DNA from 3 places in the Bacillus sp. PK3-037 genome. Region 3 is predicted to be linked to each of the others. Evidence: riboswitches for the same ligand, from Rfam matches in the RefSeq annotation. Region 3 holds a riboswitch; each other region holds the start of a gene.
What was found. A riboswitch is a leader RNA that binds a small molecule or an ion and turns the genes downstream of it on or off. The one in region 3 is predicted to bind S-adenosylmethionine.
Positions count from the first base shown of each region.

Region 1 (3,280 bases), 880 kb from region 3:
TTCTGAAGTTTTCTTTGAATTCGTTTGCCAGATACACAGCCTTTTCTCTGTATTCCTCTTTGTTATTCCACGTGTTTTCCGGCTGAAGGATATGATCGGGAACGCCCGGAACATGAACCGGGATGTGCAGACCGAAAATATCGTCAGTGGTCATTTGCACATTTTCTAATTTGCCTTCAATCGCTGCTTTTACCATCGCCCGTGTGTATGAAAGCTTCATGCGTTCGCCTGTGCCGTAGCCGCCGCCGGTCCAGCCTGTGTTGACCAAGTAAACGTCTGCGCCGTGTTCGTCAATTTTCTTGCCGAGCATTTCCGCATATACATGAGCCGGGAGCGGAAGGAACGGTGAACCGAAGCATGTGGAGAATGTCGTCTCAGGAGACGTGACGCCGCGTTCGGTTCCGGCTAGTTTACTCGTATAACCGCTTAAGAAGTGGTACATCGCCTGCTCCTTCGTCAGCTTGCTGATTGGCGGCAGAACGCCGAATGCATCAGCCGTCAGAAATACAATCGCTGACGGGTGGCCCGCAATGCTCGGAGAGACAATGTTGTCAATCATATGAATCGGGTAAGCGGCACGTGTGTTTTCTGTATAGAAGGAATCATCGTAATTGGCTTCACGCGTATCTTCATCTACAACAACATTTTCGAGAACGGATCCAAACCGAATCGCTTTAAAAATCTGCGGTTCCTTTTCTTCGCTTAAATGAATGCACTTGGCATAGCATCCGCCTTCGATATTGAAGACACCGGTATCCGACCAGCCGTGTTCATCATCACCGATCAGTTTCCGGTCAGCATCCGCCGAAAGGGTGGTCTTTCCTGTTCCCGACAGGCCGAAGAAAAGCGCGACATCGCCTTTTTCACCGACATTAGCGGAGCAATGCATGGATAAAATATCTCGCTCAGGCAGCAGGAAATTCATGATGGAGAAAATCGATTTTTTCATTTCTCCGGCATACTCCGTTCCGCCGATTAAAATCGTACGCTTTTCGAAAGAAACAATAATAAAGGTTTCTGAATGTGTGCCGTCTGTTTTTGGGTCCGCTTTAAAATGTGGAGCGGAAAGAATGGTAAACGGCTGTTCGACTGTTTTTTTATCATTGTCTTCAGGACGGATAAACAGCTGTCTGGCAAATAAATTGTGCCATGCAAACTCATTAACGACGGTGATCGGCAGTCTGTATTTTTCATCGGCACCGGCAAATCCTTCGAAAACAAACAGCTCATCTCGCTGTTTCAGATAGCTGACAACTTTCGTGTACAGCCGGTCAAACGCTTCCTCGGAAATAGGCTGATTCACCGGACCCCAATCAATCTTACTCTTTGTGCTTGCTTCTTCTACAATGAATTTATCCTTCGGCGAACGTCCCGTGTAAGCGCCTGTGGTCGCCCGGACGGCACCCGTCGATGTCAAAATGCCTTCGCTGCGGGAAAGTACTTTTTCTGTAAGCTGAGCTGCAGATAAATTATGCTGCACATTAGGACTTGTTAATAAGGCTTGCAAATCAGCGGTTAAATCAACTGAGTTCATAAGAAACCTTCCTTTATCATTTTATTTGTGTTTTGCTAATTGTGAATTAGTATAACATATATTTTCAAATAGTCTATACTATTTATCGTTTTTTGTGTGTGCATTTCCATTGTTTTCCCTCAATATAGGTGCCTATTTCTTCTGAATCATATTGACATTGCAAACCCTTTTACGATAAGATATTTCATTGAGCGGATACTCTTATCCCGAGCTGGCGGAGGGACAGGCCCTATGAAGCCCAGCAACCGGTTTCTCTATTATTCATTATGTTCAAATTGTGTGAGACAACCAAGGTGCTAACCTGATGCAAGGTTGAATGATTCCTTGAGCGATAAGAGTGAAAGGCACAAAGACCAAACCCTTTCCTCGAACGGAAAAGGTTTTTTTATTTCATAAATATGCCAATTAACATCTCTAATATAAACGTAACATTGTATAAGAGGGAGCGAGTTCCGTATCATATATATAAGGTCTTTCGGGAGGCCTTGTGCAGGAGGAAGCAAATCATGAGTAAAAATCGTCGTTTATTTACATCAGAATCTGTTACGGAGGGGCATCCGGATAAAATCTGTGACCAGATTTCTGACAGCATTTTAGATGAAATTTTAAAGAAAGACCCTAACGCGCGTGTTGCTTGTGAAACATCTGTGACAACTGGTTTGGTTCTTGTCAGCGGAGAAATCACAACTTCTACGTATGTTGACATTCCAAAAACGGTTCGTGAAACGATTAAAGAAATCGGATACACACGTGCAAAATACGGATTTGATGCGGAAACTTGTGCGGTTTTAACATCAATTGACGAGCAGTCTGCTGATATCGCGATGGGTGTAGACCAAGCGCTTGAAGCCCGTGAAGGCACAATGAGCGACGAAGAAATTGAAGCAATCGGAGCGGGTGACCAAGGTTTAATGTTCGGTTATGCGTGCAACGAAACGAAAGAGCTTATGCCTCTTCCAATTTCACTTGCTCATAAATTAGCCCGCCGCTTGAGTGAAGTGCGTAAAGAAGATGTTCTTCCTTACCTTCGCCCTGACGGCAAAACACAGGTAACGGTTGAGTATGATGAAAATAACAAACCTGTCCGCATTGACGCGATTGTTATTTCAACTCAGCACCACCCTGAAATTACGCTTGAGCAAATTCAGCGCAACATTAAAGAACATGTCATCAATCCGGTTGTTCCTGAAGAATTAATTGATGAAGAAACAAAATACTTCATTAACCCTACAGGCCGTTTCGTCATCGGAGGACCTCAAGGGGATGCGGGGCTCACAGGACGTAAAATCATCGTTGATACGTACGGCGGCTACGCACGTCACGGCGGCGGCGCGTTCTCTGGTAAAGATGCGACGAAAGTAGACCGATCAGCTGCTTATGCTGCAAGATACGTTGCGAAAAACATCGTTGCGGCTGAGCTTGCAGATTCTTGCGAAGTGCAGCTTGCTTACGCGATCGGTGTTGCACAGCCTGTGTCTATCTCAATCAACACGTTCGGTTCCGGAAAAGCTTCGGAGGAAAAACTGATTGAAGTTGTGCGCAATAACTTTGATTTACGACCTGCCGGCATTATCAAAATGCTTGATTTACGCCGTCCGATCTACAAACAGACTGCCGCGTACGGCCACTTTGGACGCCACGATGTTGACCTTCCGTGGGAGCGTACAGACAAAGCGGAACAGCTGCGTAAAGAAGCGTTAGGAGAATAATTTTATAGCCGCTTACTGGTTAAGCGGCTTTCCCTTT
Region 1 covers NZ_CP096408.1:1,150,172-1,153,451, forward strand. The annotation lists gene pckA (phosphoenolpyruvate carboxykinase (ATP)) at 1-1,534, opposite strand, end outside; SAM riboswitch class I at 1,733-1,872, shown strand; gene metK (methionine adenosyltransferase) at 2,041-3,243, shown strand.
Region 1: it holds a riboswitch for S-adenosylmethionine, as region 3 does, so the genes downstream of both, metK (methionine adenosyltransferase) here and M1D69_RS10760 (2-hydroxyacid dehydrogenase) in region 3, are expected to answer to the same signal.

Region 2 (3,280 bases), 650 kb from region 3:
CTGCCTAAACAATTCTTTGCTTCTCTTGTGCAGAAAGTGAACCGAAAGCTGAAGGAAGGACATGATGTCATCAATTTGGGGCAGGGGAATCCGGATCAGCCGACGCCCGAGCATATTGTGGAGGAAATGAAGCGAGCCGTTGCTCAGCCTGAAAATCATAAATACTCCTCATTTCGAGGTTCGCACAGTCTGAAATCAGCAGCGGCGGCATTTTATAAAAGAGAATACGGCGTTCAGCTTGATCCGGAAACTGAAGTAGCCGTATTATTCGGCGGGAAAGCCGGTCTTGTCGAGCTACCGCAATGCCTGTTAAATCCGGGGGATGCGATTTTGGTTCCTGACCCCGGCTATCCAGATTATTGGTCCGGTGTCACGCTTGCGAAAGCGAAAATGGAAATGATGCCGCTCACTAAGGAAAAGGCGTTTCTTCCTGAATACGCAAGCATTTCGCCTGACGTAAGAGAACAAGCGAAATTGATGTACTTGAATTATCCGAATAATCCGACTGGAGCCGTCGCTACCGCAGAATTTTTTGGAGAAACGGTGAGTTTTGCGAAAGAAAACGAAATCTGTGTGGTCCATGATTTTGCTTACGGTGCAGTCGGCTTTGACGGACACAAGCCTTTGAGCTTTTTGCAGACTGAAGGCGCTAAGGATATCGGAATAGAAATTTACACGCTGTCCAAAACATATAATATGGCGGGCTGGCGGGTCGGTTTTGCAGTTGGTAACGCCTCGGTCATAGAAGCGATCAATCTTTATCAAGACCATATGTTTGTCAGTCTTTTCAAAGCAACCCAGCAGGCTGCCGAGGCGGCACTTTTATCTGAGCAGACATGCGTAGCGGAGCAAAATGCCCGATATGAAAGCAGGCGCAACGCTTGGATAGCAGCATGCCGGGAAATCGGCTGGGATGTAACAGCGCCTGCGGGTTCATTTTTTGCGTGGCTGCCGGTGCCTGAAGGCTATAGCTCTGAGCAATTCTCAGATCTCTTGCTTGAAAAAGCGAATGTCGCGGTTGCAGCAGGAAACGGGTTTGGTGAATATGGCGAGGGGTATGTCAGAGTGGGGCTCTTAACGAGTGAAGCTAGGCTTAAAGAAGCAGCTCATCGAATTGGCAAACTAAACCTGTTTACCCAAAAAAGCATTGACAAGATTCTTTAACGGTGGGATAATTCAAAATAATTTATAAAATCTATATTTTCTTATCAAGAGCAGGCAGAGGGACGAGCCCGATGAAGCCCGGCAACCGACTTGTAAAGCACGGTGCTAATTCTTGCAGCTGGCGGCTGAGAGATAAGATTCGGACGAGAAACGAAACCTCTTTAGACGCATAGCTGTTTGAAGAGGTTTTTTATATGGTTAAAAAATGAAAGGAGCTCTGGCATGAGTGAATTATTAGCAACATATCTCCTGACCGAGCCGGGAGCCGACACGGAGAAAAAAGCAGAACAAATCGCAACAGGATTGACGGTGGGCTCTTGGACTGATCTGCCTCTGGTGAAGCAGGAGCAGATGCAAAAGCATAAGGGACGGGTTGTAAAGGTCGAGGAGAGAGAGGGACATCTTGCATCAGGGAAACAAGCGGTTATCACAATTGCCTATCCCGAGGTAAATTTCTCACAGGATATTCCGGCATTGCTGACAACTGTGTTTGGCAAGCTGTCGTTGGACGGAAAAATCAAGTTGATAGATCTCGAATTTTCTGAAGCGTTTAAGCGAACACTTCCGGGTCCGAAGTTTGGCGTATACGGCATCCGGAAGATGCTTGGAGAGTTTGAAAGACCGCTGTTAATGAGCATTTTTAAAGGGGTCATCGGAAGGGACCTGAGTGATATTAAAGAACAGCTCAGGCAGCAGGCGCTCGGCGGGGTTGACGTAATCAAAGACGATGAAATTTTCTTTGAGACGGGTTTAGCACCTTTTGAAACAAGAATTACAGAGGGAAAACAAATTTTGAAAGAAACATACGAGCAGACCGGCCATAAAACGCTGTATGCAGTGAATTTGACTGGAAGAACGGCTGAGCTTAAAGATAAAGCAAGACGCGCCGCTGAGTTGGGAGCGGATGCGCTTTTATTGAATGTCTTCGCTTACGGTTTGGACGTCATGCAAAGCCTTGCGGAAGATCCGGACGTATCAATCCCCATTATGGCGCATCCGGCAGTCAGCGGGGCATTTACATCCTCACCATTGTACGGGTTTTCCCATGCCCTTTTGCTCGGAAAATTAAACCGATATTGCGGCGCTGACTTCAGTCTGTTTCCTTCTCCATATGGCTCAGTTGCGCTTCCGAAAGAAGACGCGCTGGCGATTCATGAAGAATGCGTAAGAGAAGATGTATTTAACCAGACATTTGCCGTTCCGTCCGCCGGTATTCACCCTGGTATGGTTCCGCTTCTCATGCGTGATTTTGGCATTGATCATATTATTAACGCCGGAGGAGGCATACACGGACATCCAAACGGCGCCCAAGGCGGGGGCAAAGCGTTCAGAGCTATTATTGATGCGGTTTTGGAAGCGCAGCCGATTGAAGAAAAAGCCGGTCAATGCGAAGATTTGAAGCTTGCGCTTGATAAATGGGGAAAGGCTGAAGCCGTATGACGACTCAAAAACCGTTCATTATATGTGATTTTGATGGAACCATCACGATGAACGACAACATTATAAACATTATGAAAACATTCGCTCCGCCGGAGTGGACGGCGTTAAAAGACGGCGTGCTCTCCAAAACGATGTCGATCCAAGAAGGCGTCGGACGAATGTTCGGCCTTCTGCCGAGCAGCTTAAAAGAGGAGATTACGAGATTCGTATTGGAAGACGCAAAAATCCGGGACGGCTTTCGGGAATTTGTCGCATTTGTTAACAAGCATGAACTCCCGTTTTATGTCGTAAGCGGGGGAATGGACTTTTTTGTCTATCCGCTGCTTGAAGGAATTGTTGAGAAAGATCATATTTATTGCAACCGTGCGTCATTCGAGAACGAATTCATTCATATTGATTGGCCTCATTCTTGCAAAGGCACATGCACAAATCAATGCGGGTGCTGCAAGCCGACTGTTATGAACGAGCTTTCTGAGCCTGATCAATATATCATCATGATCGGTGACTCCGTTACCGATGTAGAGGCGGCAAAGCTGTCTGATCTTTGCTTTGCAAGGGATTATTTATTAAATGAATGCAAGGAGCATCATCTGAATCATATCCCATACCGTGATTTTCACGAAATAAAGAAAGCGATTGAAGACGTAACGGAGGTAAAGAAATGGCTGCAAAACAA
Region 2 covers NZ_CP096408.1:2,678,639-2,681,918, reverse strand. The annotation lists gene M1D69_RS13680 (aminotransferase class I/II-fold pyridoxal phosphate-dependent enzyme) at 1-1,164, shown strand, start outside; SAM riboswitch class I at 1,203-1,303, shown strand; gene mtnW (2,3-diketo-5-methylthiopentyl-1-phosphate enolase) at 1,387-2,604, shown strand; gene mtnX (2-hydroxy-3-keto-5-methylthiopentenyl-1-phosphate phosphatase) at 2,601-3,280, shown strand, end outside; gene M1D69_RS13665 (methylthioribulose 1-phosphate dehydratase) at 3,266-3,280, shown strand, end outside.
Region 2: it holds a riboswitch for S-adenosylmethionine, as region 3 does, so the genes downstream of both, mtnW (2,3-diketo-5-methylthiopentyl-1-phosphate enolase) here and M1D69_RS10760 (2-hydroxyacid dehydrogenase) in region 3, are expected to answer to the same signal.

Region 3 (3,280 bases):
ACGGGAATTCATGATCCGGCGCAAGCGGCGTATGTGTCGGTAACGGCGGGAAACCGGCTTGTTTCATTTTTTCTGAATATAATTCTATTTTTCCGCTCGGTGTCGGCAATTTACCCGGAAACAGCGGCTTTTCACGCTTCGCCTTCATAAACGAACGTTCAGTAAGTGATTCATAAGTAATCTCTGCTAAATAAGGATTATCGGGGTGGTGAAGCGCCTGCCGGATTAAGTCTTCATCTGAATCTTTGAGCTCCTGATCCGTAAATCCCATTGCCTCAGCCAATAACCGGAATACCTCGGTATTAGACTTACTTTCTCCGTATTTCTCAATAACCGGCTGCTGCAGCTGAATGTAATGATGCCAGTATGAGGTGTAAAAATCAGTATTTTCAAAAGCAGATGCAGCGGGCAGTACAATGTCCGCATATTTGGCCGTTTCTGTTACAAACAAATCATGAACCACGGTGAACAAGTCATCCCGCAGGAGGCCTTGTCTGACTTTGTTCGCTTCTGGCGCCACAACGGCTGGATTCGTCCCATAAATAAAGAGGGAGCGAACAGGAGGGTCTGTTTCCAGAAGAACCCTGCCCAGCTGGTTCATATTAAACGATCTCGGTGTGCGGCCTTTCAGTAAATCAGGACGCTGAAGCGCGGTGGTGTTATATTCTAAAACTCCGCTGTTATGTTTGATGGCACCGCCTCCTGTATGCATCCATTGACCGGTAATCGCCGGAAGACAGGCAATCGTTCTTACAATCATTCCGCCGTTGTCATGATGCTGAAGGCCGTTTCCGATTCTGATAAAGGAAGGGGAGGTTTCACCATACATTTTTGCCAGCTGATAGATATCGTCGGTACTGATACCAGTGATCAAGGATACCTTTTCTGGATGATACTGTTTCACATGCTCGCGCAGTTCTTCATAGCCGACTGTATATTCTGAAAGAAATGCTTCATCGTGAAGATTTTCTTTAAATAAAATGTGCATGATGCCAAGGGCAAGCGCGCTGTCGGTACCGGGTTTTATAGGAATAAACCAGTCTGCAAGACGCCCTGTCTGATTTTTATGCACATCAATCACAACAATTTTTGCGCCTTTTTTCCGTGCTTTTTGGGCGATTGTAATTTGATGCATATTTGTGCTGACTGCGTTAATTCCCCAAAAGATAAAGAGTTTCGTATGGATTGTTTCTTCAGGATCGATTCCAGCACTCACACCCATGGTATATTTATAGCCCTCTGATCCGGCTTTGCTGCAAATCGTCCGCTCAAGCTGGCTTGAGCCCAAGCGATAAAAAAAGCGGCGGTCCATTCCTTCAGCCGTTAATTTTCCCATATTGCCGTAAAAGCTGTAAGGCAGTATGCTTTCAGCTCCTTCTTCATCAATCAGCTGTTTCCAGCGGGATGTGATGGTGTCAATCGCTTCTTCCCAAGAAATTGGTTTAAACTCTGCCTCGCCCTTCACACCTGTTCGTTTCAGCGGAGTCGTCAGCCGCTTTTCATCATAGATGCGCTCAGCCATATTTCGTACTTTGTTGCATATATTTCCGGCTGTCACGGGGTGATCAGGATCACCCTGCACTTTCACAATTTTCCCGTCTTTTTTATGTACCAGCAATCCGCACTGGTCCGGGCAGTCCAGTGAGCAAACGGATTTAAAAATGCCGTTTTGTTGAGTGGCGAACGATTTCATAGCCCAGTTCCTCTCCCTAGTTAGATATATTGTAAGAATTATAACATTTCGAATGATAACGTCAATTCTGAAAAAAGACATTGACATCAATCTGGGTCTTCTTTATGATTAACGTATTCTCAATACTGAAAATTACATACAAAACATTTTCTATCAAGAGAGGTGGAGGGACTGGCCCTATGAAACCTCGGCAACATTATTGTGCCAATTCCAGCAAGCGTCAGCTTGAAAGATAGGAAAGTAAGGTTTATACCGGCTTCTGTCTGTGGCAGAGTGCGCCTATACATGAATCTCTTTCCATCTTTGGAGAGAGATTTTTTTTGTGAAAAATACCGATGAAAAGGATGTTTTGCATCATGACGGTTTTGATTACAGCACCGTACAACGAAGAAGGACGAAAAGAGCTTGAAGAATTGTTCGGTTCCGTTGTTTATCAGTCTTGGAAAGAAAACGGCCGGGCATACAGGGAAGATGAATTGATTCAGCTATTAAAAGAATCAAATGCGACGGGTCTGATTACTGAGCTTGATCAGGTGACAGAGAATGTGTTTGCATCAATGCCGGAACTTTCATTTGTGGGAGTATGCAGGGGAATGCCTTCCAATGTTGATATAGCAGCAGCGTCAAACAGAGACATTCCGGTTTTCTATACACCTGGGCGCAACGCACAAGCTGTTGCTGAAATGTTTATTGGAAATGTGATTTCATTTCTCCGGCACACGAATACCTCTAATCAATGGCTAAAGGATGGAAAATGGAACAGCGATTATTTGCAGGCGTATGCCAAATTCAAAGGTAATGAAATAACAGGAAAAACCGTGGGTATGGTCGGATTCGGAGCGGTTGGGCAAAGAATTGCAAAACTGCTGGCTGCGTTTGACTGCAAGGTTTTGTATTACGATCCATACGTACAGCACGATTATCCGCAATATGAAAAAGTTTCTCTGGAGAAGGTTTTTTCAGATAGTGATATCGTTTCTGTTCATCTGCCGCGTACAGATGATACGCTTGGCCTCATTGATCGGCCGTATTTTGACTTGATGAAAGAGAGCGCCATTTTCGTGAATACATCAAGAGCTGTCGTGGTAAACCGAGAGGATCTTTTATCTGTATTGAAAGAAAGTAAAATCAGAGGTGCGATATTAGACGTTTTTTATCATGAGCCGCCAGAGCAATCGGATTATGAATTTATTTCATTGCCTAATGTTCTGGCAACACCGCATTTAGCAGGAGCAACATTTGAAGTAGAGGATCATCACGTTACCATTCTGAACGAAGCGCTTAAAAAGTGGAAGGGTGAAAAAACTCTCAATATTCCGACTTTATATAACAAAAACGATCTTAAAGCAGAGGTGTAAGAAAAGGAGGGCATCAGGATGACGAAACAAAAAGGTTATCTCGTATTTGACATTGGCACTGGCAATGCAAGAGTTGCGGTCGTAAGTGTGTCGGGCAGCGTTCAAACGGTTGAACGGGAGGACATTGTATATACGACCGAGCCGCTTTACCCGGACAGCCGCTATTTTTCTCCACAGGCGCTGTGGAATCAAATCATGAATCTGGCTAGACGTGCGATTTCTCGTTCTC
Region 3 covers NZ_CP096408.1:2,033,192-2,036,471, forward strand. The annotation lists gene M1D69_RS10755 (molybdopterin oxidoreductase family protein) at 1-1,693, opposite strand, end outside; SAM riboswitch class I at 1,841-1,932, shown strand; gene M1D69_RS10760 (2-hydroxyacid dehydrogenase) at 2,029-3,051, shown strand; gene M1D69_RS10765 (FGGY-family carbohydrate kinase) at 3,070-3,280, shown strand, end outside.